DNA from 2 places in the Ruania alba genome. Region 2 is predicted to be linked to the other one. Evidence: riboswitches for the same ligand, from Rfam matches in the RefSeq annotation. Region 2 holds a riboswitch; the other holds the start of a gene.
What was found. Region 2 has a riboswitch for FMN ahead of BLU77_RS07235 (ABC transporter permease). Riboswitches for the same ligand answer to the same signal wherever they lie in the genome.

Region 1 (3,993 bases), on a different contig from region 2:
CCGAAGGCACCCGGTCCGGCGGGTTCGGCTACCTCGGGGACACCGGCGGTGGCCTCGGGCTCGGGCTCACCGGGTTCTGGCAGTCCCACCCCACCGGGATCGACATCGCCGGTGCCGCGACCGAGACAGGCTCGCTCACCATGTGGCTGTGGTCGCCGGACGCCGACCCGATGGACCTGCGGTTCTACCACGACGGCCTCGGGCAGGACACCTACGCCGACCAGCTCGATGCCCTCGACATCACCTACGAGGACTACGAACCGGGCTTCGGCGACGCGCACGGCATCGCCCGCACCCACGAGCTCGACGTGGTCGCCTACCCGGCCACCCCGAGCGTGGAGCAGCTGGCAGTGGACGTGGCGCACACGGTCGAACCACCCCGGCTGGCACCCACCCCGGAGGCGCTGCACGCTGCCGGGGTGCTCGGCGACTGGGACCTCCCCGACCGCAGCACCCCCGCCCGGGCTCGCTTGGAGGACCGGCTCGATGCCCTGCTGGACTTCTACGTCGGGCAGATCGACCAACGGTCCTGGTACGGGTTCTGGAACTACGGCGACCTGATGCATTCCTACGACGCCGACCGGCACACCTGGCGTTACGACGTCGGCGGGTACGCCTGGGACAACTCCGAGCTCTCCCCGGACCTGTGGCTGTGGACGGCGTTCCTGCGCACCGGGCGGGCCGACGTGTTCCGCCTCGCCGAACGGCTCACCCGGCACACCGGGGACGTGGACGTCTACCACGCGGGGCAGTGGAAGGGGCTGGGCACCCGGCACAACGTGCAGCACTGGGGGTGCAGCGCCAAGCAGCTGCGGATCTCCACCCCGGCCTACCGGCGGCACCATTACTTCCTCACCGCCGACGAGCACACCCGCGACCTGATGCTCGAGCTGCGGGACTCCGACCAGACCTTCCTCGGGCTGGACCCGGTGCGGAAGGTACGCCCGGACGCCGCCACCTACACCCCGCAACGCAGCGCCCTCGGGGTGGGGCTGGGCACGGACTGGAGCTCCCTCGCGGCCACCTGGCTCGCCGACTGGGAGATCACCGGGAACACCCGATCCCGGGACCGGCTGCTCGGCACGATGACCGACATCGGCGCCCTCCCGCGCGGCTTCTTCACCGGTGAGGCGCTCTACGACCTGGACACCGGGCGCTTCGACACCTCCCGGGACCGGGTGGGCGCCTCGCACCTGTCGATCATGTTCGGGCTGGTCGAGATCTGCAGCGAGCTCGTGGACCTGGTGGACGAGCAGGACGCGCCCGGGTTCGCCGACGCATGGCTGCAGTACTGCCGGCTCTACCTCGGCACCCCGGAGGAGCAGGTGGCCGAGCTCGGCGCCGAGCACGGGGGCGCACCCTTCGAGCAGCCGCACTCGCGGGTGCTCGCCTATGCGGCGCACCGGCTCGGCCGGGCCGACCTCGCCGAGCGGGCGTGGCAGGCGTTCTTCGTCGGCGGGGAGCGGATGCGCGGGGAGTTCGTCTCGGCCCGGGAGGAGCCGCCGTACGTGCTCGCCCCGGTGGACGACGCCCCCACGCTGTGGACCAACGACGCAGCGCAGGGATCCCTGGCCACGATGCAGTGCCTGGCGCTGATCGGCGAGCACCTGCCCGAGGAGTAGGACGCGCGCCGGGCGCCCGTGCCGAACGCAACCCTGTGCGGCGTCCGAGCATCGAAACGCCGCACAGGGTTGCGCTCGGCAGTCGGGGTGTCCGGGTCCGGTGGGTGAGCAGCCCAGGCCGGTGCGTGGGCCGCGAGCGTGCATGTGCCACACTGGTGGGGTCGAACTGAAGTTCGCGCACTCCGGGGTCGGTGTAATTCCGAACCGGCGGTTATAGTCCGCGACCCGGCCGCAGCCAGCGGCCGGTTGATCAGGTGAAACTCCTGGACCGACGGTGAAAGTCCGGATGGGAGGTAGTGCGCGCGCGGCGGTCCTCGCCCGTGGTGGGTTTGTGCACCCGGTGGCGGTCCGCCGTCGCCGGCCCCGGGCTGCGCCTGAGCGCAGGAGGTACCGGTGGCATATCCCGACGGCGGAGCGCACCATGCGTGGCCCGGTGACCATGATCACGTGGTCGCTGCACTTCGCTGCGCCATCGACCTGAGCGCCCGCGGACTCGGCCGGGTCAGTCCGAACCCCGCGGTCGGGTGCGTGATCCTCGACGTCGAGGGGCACACGGTCGGCGAGGGATGGCACGCCCGGCCCGGCGGTGAGCACGCGGAGGTCGTCGCGATCGCCGATGCCCGGCACCGGGTCTTCGGCCCCGGCGACGACGCCCCACCGGACTTCCTCACCGGGTGCACCGCCGTCGTCACCCTCGAACCCTGCCCGCACACCGGGCGCACCGGCCCCTGTACCCAGGCGCTGCTGACCGCCGGCATCTCCCGGGTGATCTACGCCGTCGGGGATCCGCTGCACGGCGGGGGAGCGGACCAGTTGCGCGCCACGGGCACCGAGGTGCACGGCCCGGGCAGCCCGCTCGTGCCGGACGAGCTCGCCACCGAGGCGGCCGCCACCAACGAGGCCTGGCTGACGGCGGTGCGCACCTCCCGCCCGCACGTCACCTGGAAGTTCGCCGCCACCCTGGACGGCCGGTCCGCTGCCGCCGACGGCACCAGCCGCTGGATCACCGGCGAGCAGGCGCGCGCGGACGTGCACCGGCTTCGGGACAGTGTCGACGCGGTGCTCGTCGGGGCGGGGACCCAACGCACCGACGATCCGCACCTGACCGTGCGACCTGCGCCGTCGGACGGGCGGCAGCCGCTGCGGGTGGTGCTCGACCCGTCCGGCCGTACGGCAGGTGGTGCCCGCATGCTTGATGATGCGGCGCCCACTCTGCTCGTGCTCGGGCCCGAAGCTCCGCTGCCCGACGTCGCCGGTCATGTCGAGGTCGTCCGCGTCCCCACCTCCGGACGGGCAACGTTGTGGCCGGAATCGGTCTCGAAACCGACCACAACCTCGCCCGGCCAGGGCAACGAGACGGGGCCGACCGACCCGGGCGACGCCAGCCATCGGTACCTGGATCTGCCGGCAGTGCTTGCCACCCTGCACGAACGCGGACTCCGGTCCGTGCTGCTGGAAGGTGGCCCGCGCCTGGCCGGAGCGTTCCTCGCCGCCGGCCTCGTGGACCGGGTGGTCGCCTACCTCGCTCCGGCCCTGCTCGGCGCCGGACCCCCCGCGCTCGCCGACGCCGGAGTCCGCACGATCGACGCCGCCCACCGCCTGGAGACGGTCGACGTGACCACCCTCGGCCCCGACATCCGTCTCACCGCCCGCCCCCTCCCACTCCCCGAATCCCTCCAGGAGTAAGTCCCATGTTCACCGGAATCATCACCGACCTCGGCACCGTCGAGAGCCTCGAACCCACCCCCGGCGGCGCCCGGCTCGTCGTTACCGGACGCCTGCCGCACGACGTCGCCGTCGGTGACTCCATCGCCGTCGACGGTGTCTGCGTGACGGTGACCTCGCTCGCCGAGGCGAGCGACGCCGTCATGCGCACCTTCACCGCGGACCTGATGCCGCCCACCCTCGGCCGCACCACGCTCGGCGGGCGCAGCGGGGGGGACCGGGTGAACCTGGAGCCCGCTCTCTCGGCCGGGGGCCGGTTCGGCGGGCACGTCGTGGCCGGTCACGTCGACGCCGTTGGCACCGTGGTCGGGCGGACCGCCGGCGACCTCGCCGACCAGCTGACCGTGGCACTGCCCGCCCAGCTCGCCCGGTACGTGGTGCCGCAGGGATCGATCGCCGTGGACGGGGTGAGCCTGACCGTCGCCGAGCTGCACGACAACGCCGACGACGCGGGCGGCTGTTTCGTCACCATCGGCCTGATCCCCGCCACGCTCGAAGCCACCACCCTCGGGCAGCGCACCCCACCGGACCGGGTCAACCTCGAGGTGGATCTGCTCGCCAAGCAGGTCGAACGCCTGCTCGCCGTGCAGGAGGTGGCCCGTGCGTGACGTCGAGCGTGCCATTGCCGAGATCGCGGCTGGTCGCA
Region 2 (3,993 bases):
CCGCGTCCTCACCCACGGTGACCCTGCCGCGCTCGACGTGGTTCGTCACGCACGTGCCGGCGTCCAGGACGAGGGCAGCCAGCTCGTCACCCTCGCCGCCGCGGCCGCACAGGTGGACGGCCCGGACACCACCTGGCTCGACCTGTGCGCCGGCCCCGGCGGCAAGGCAGCACTGTTCGGCGCCCTGCTCGCCGAGCGCGCCCCCGGCGGGGTGCTCATCGCGAATGAGTTCTCGCCACACCGCACCCGGCTCGTCGAGCAGTCCACGGCAGCGTTGAGAGAAATCCTGCCTGGGCTGGACGTCCGCACCGGGGACGGCCGCGAAGTCGGTCCGGAGGACGCGGGCAATCCGGACGGTTTCGATCGTGTCCTGGTGGATGTCCCGTGCACCGGTCTCGGCGCCCTGCGCCGCCGCCCCGAGTCGCGCTGGCGCCGCACCCCGAAGGACCTGGCCACCCTCGGCCCACTGCAACGGGAACTGCTCACGGCAGCCCTGCAGGCCACCCGGCCCGGGGGAGTGGTCGCCTACGTGACCTGCTCCCCGCACGTGGCCGAAACCCGCACGGTGGTCCAGGACGTGCTCAAGCGCACCGAACACGCCGAGCTGCTGAACGCCGTCGAGATCGCTGCCCAGGTGACCACCACCCCACTGCCTGCGCAAGACGGCCCGTTCCTGCAGCTGTGGCCACACCGGCACGGCACCGACGCGATGTTCCTGGCGCTGATCCGGCGCTGACCTGGTCCGAGGCTGTGCCGCCCTGGCTCTCGATAGGCTGGCAACCATGACGACAGTGCCCGATGTGCCGATCCTGATCTCACCCAGCGTGCTGAACGCGGACCTGGCCAACCTCACCGACGAAATCGGCCGGATCACCCACGCCGACTATGTGCACCTGGACGTCATGGACAACCATTTCGTCCCGAACATGACCTTCGGGCTTCCGGTGGTCGAACGTATCCTCGCCACCACCGACGTCCCGGCCGATGTGCACCTGATGATCGACCACCCGGACGAGTGGGCGCCCGCGTACGCCGAGGCCGGTGCCGCCTCCGTCACCTTCCACGCCGAAGCGTCCAACGCACCCGTTCGCCTCGCCCGCGAGCTCCGCGCGAAGGGTGCCCGGGCAAGTATCGCCCTACGACCGGCCACGGGTGTGGAGGGCTATCTCGACCTGCTGGACGAGTTCGACATGGTGCTGGTGATGACCGTCGAGCCAGGGTTCGGCGGCCAGTCGCTGATCACCGGCACCCTGCCCAAGATTCGCCGCACCCGGGAGGCGATCACCGCACTGGGCCGGGACATCTGGGTGCAGGTGGACGGTGGGATCTCGCGCGACACGATTGCGACAGCGGCCGCCGCCGGAGCGAACATGTTCGTCGCCGGATCGGCCGTCTACTCCGCGGACGACCCGAACGCCGAGATCGGCGCCCTGCGCGAGACGGCCACCGCCGCCTACCGCAGTGCTTAGCCGTCGATATGCGAGAATGCTCGCAGAGTCCAACGTGCTCCGGGGTCGGTGAAAGTCCGAACCGGCGGTGACAGTCCGCGACCCGGCCGCCTCGGCGGTCGGTTGACCTGGTGAAACTCCAGGACCGACGGTGAAAGTCCGGATGGGAGGAAGCACGCGGCGCACGCAACGAGCGTGACGTCGAGGGTCGTCCGTGGCGCGGTGCCCGACGGCCCGACCCCGGGAGTACCTGGGGAAGGGAACACCCGCGATGTCCAGGCCCCGCCGCGGCAGTTCCGCGAGGATCGCCGACGCCGCTGATCTCGTCGGCCCCTCAGTGCTCCCGCCCGTCGTGCTCGGCGTGGCCGGCCTCCTGCTCTGGGAGATCGCCGCCGGGCTCACCCCCTCGCGTGTGCTCCCGGCCCCCAGCACGCTGATGGTCCGCCTCGTCGCCGAGCTGCGCGACGGTGACATCCTCACCTACGCCGGCGCCACCCTGGCCGAGAGTCTGCTCGGGTGCCTGATCGCCCTGGTCGTCGCCCTGCCGCTCGGGTACCTGATCGCCCGCTCATCGGCCGCCTCAGCGGCTCTCGGTCCCTATCTGGCCGCCACTCAAGCGATCCCGGCGGTGGCGCTGGCCCCGCTGATCGTGCTCTGGTTCGGCTATGGCCTCGTCCCCGTGGCTCTGCTGTGCGCCCTGCTGGTCTTCTTCCCGATCGTGGTGAACACCGCCCTGGGCCTGTCCGGGCTGGACGAGGAGGTCCTCGGTGCCGCCCAGCTCGACGGCGCCGGACGCTGGGGGATGCTGCTGCACATCGAGGGCCCGCTGGCGATGCCATCGGTGCTGGCCGGTGTGCGCAACGGTTTCGTGCTCTCCATCACCGGGGCCGTGGTGGGGGAGTTCGTGATGGGCGGGCAGGGCCTCGGTCTGCTGCTGTCCATCTATCGCGATCGGTCGGACACCACCGGCATGTTCGCCACCTTGATCGTCCTGGCCGCGTGTGCGGTCGGGTTCTACCTGCTCGTGCGAGCCCTGGAGAGAAGAGTCCGATGGTGAGATCCCACCCCCGACGGCGCGCGCTGCTCGCCGTTGCCAGCGTCACCGTGGCCGCCGCGTTGAGTGCGTGCACCAGTTCCACCAGCGATCCCACTGACGGCGGTACGTCCGCCGCCGAGTCGAGCTCGCTGACCATCGGCCTGACTTATGTGCCGAACGTGCAGTTCGCCCCGTTCTACCGTGCCGAGCAGCAGGGGTACTTCGACGAGGCCGGGGTGGATGTGACGCTGCGTCACCACGGGGAGGCCGAGGACCTGTTCGGTGCCCTGACGGACGGGACCGAGCACGTGGTGGTCGCCGGTGGCGACGAGATGATGCAGGCCCGCGACCAGGGTGTCCCCGTGGTGAGCATCGCCACCCTGTACACCTCCTACCCGGTCGCGTTGATCGTGCCGTCCGACTCCGAGATCCAGTCCCCGGACGACCTGGCCGGGCACACCGTCGGGGTGCCGGGGCCGTTCGGGGAGACCTACTTCGGGCTGCTCGCCATGCTTCAGGAAGCGGGCCTGACCGAGGACGACGTCTCCATCGAGCACATCGGGTTCACTCAACAGTCCGCGCTCAGTGAGGGACATGTGGACGCCGTGATGGGTTACCAGAACAATGACGTCCCTCAGTTCGCCGCGACGGGGCTGGAGGTGCGTGCGGTGCCGATCGGGGACGTGCCGTTGGTCGGGATCGGCCTCGGCACCACCGACGAGCTCACCACGACCGAGACCGAGGCGCTGCGGGGTGTGGTCGCCGCCGTCGAGCGGGCCGTTGCCGACCTGGTGGCCGACCCACAGCTCGGCGTGGACGCGGCGGTCGAGGAGATCCCCGGCACTGTGGATGCCGAGCAGGAGGCCATCATGCACGCCACGATGGAGGCCACCGTCCCGCTGTACGGGGAACCCGGACCGGGCTGGGGCGCCCACACGGGTCCGTGGCAGGAGATGTCGGCGTTCCTTGCCGAGGCAGGCCTCACCTCCGCGATCGTCCCAGCAGATGAGGCGTACAACAACGCGTTCACCGATGACGAGTAGGCTCTTGCTACGTGAAGACCTTCGACGACCTCTTCGCTGAGCTCCAGCACAAGGCACAGACCCGCCCCGACGGTTCCGGAACCGTCGCCGAGCTCGATGCCGGCGTCCATACGATCGGCAAGAAGATCGTCGAGGAGGCCGCCGAGGTGTGGATGGCGGCGGAGTACCAGAGCGACGCCGAAGCGGCCGAGGAGATCTCCCAGCTGCTGTATCACCTGCAGGTGATGATGCTCGCCCGCGGTCTCAGCCTCGAGGACGTTTACGCGCACCTGTGAGGTGCCTGCCCCTACCCCCACATCACGACCCCGAAGGACCCCCGTGCTCCGTATCGCCGTGCCCAACAAGGGCTCCCTCTCCGAGCCCGCGAGCCAGATGTTGCGTGAGGCCGGATACCGGCAGCGCCGCGACGGCCGCGAGCTGGTACTGCCCGACGTCGAGAACGACGTCGAGTTCTTCTTCTTGCGCC

Region 1: linked by a shared signal. The riboswitch ahead of ribD (bifunctional diaminohydroxyphosphoribosylaminopyrimidine deaminase/5-amino-6-(5-phosphoribosylamino)uracil reductase RibD) and the one ahead of BLU77_RS07235 (ABC transporter permease) in region 2 are both predicted to bind FMN.

What each region holds. Positions count from the first base shown of each region.
Region 1 covers NZ_FNTX01000002.1:1,460,939-1,464,931, forward strand. The annotation lists gene BLU77_RS16945 (exo-rhamnogalacturonan lyase family protein) at 1-1,622, shown strand, start outside; FMN riboswitch at 1,796-1,926, shown strand; gene ribD (bifunctional diaminohydroxyphosphoribosylaminopyrimidine deaminase/5-amino-6-(5-phosphoribosylamino)uracil reductase RibD) at 2,016-3,308, shown strand; gene BLU77_RS16955 (riboflavin synthase) at 3,314-3,955, shown strand; gene ribB (3,4-dihydroxy-2-butanone-4-phosphate synthase) at 3,948-3,993, shown strand, end outside.
Region 2 covers NZ_FNTX01000001.1:1,575,729-1,579,721, forward strand. The annotation lists gene BLU77_RS07225 (RsmB/NOP family class I SAM-dependent RNA methyltransferase) at 1-736, shown strand, start outside; gene rpe (ribulose-phosphate 3-epimerase) at 783-1,469, shown strand; FMN riboswitch at 1,501-1,628, shown strand; gene BLU77_RS07235 (ABC transporter permease) at 1,720-2,505, shown strand; gene BLU77_RS07240 (ABC transporter substrate-binding protein) at 2,502-3,527, shown strand; gene BLU77_RS07245 (phosphoribosyl-ATP diphosphatase) at 3,539-3,802, shown strand; gene hisG (ATP phosphoribosyltransferase) at 3,846-3,993, shown strand, end outside.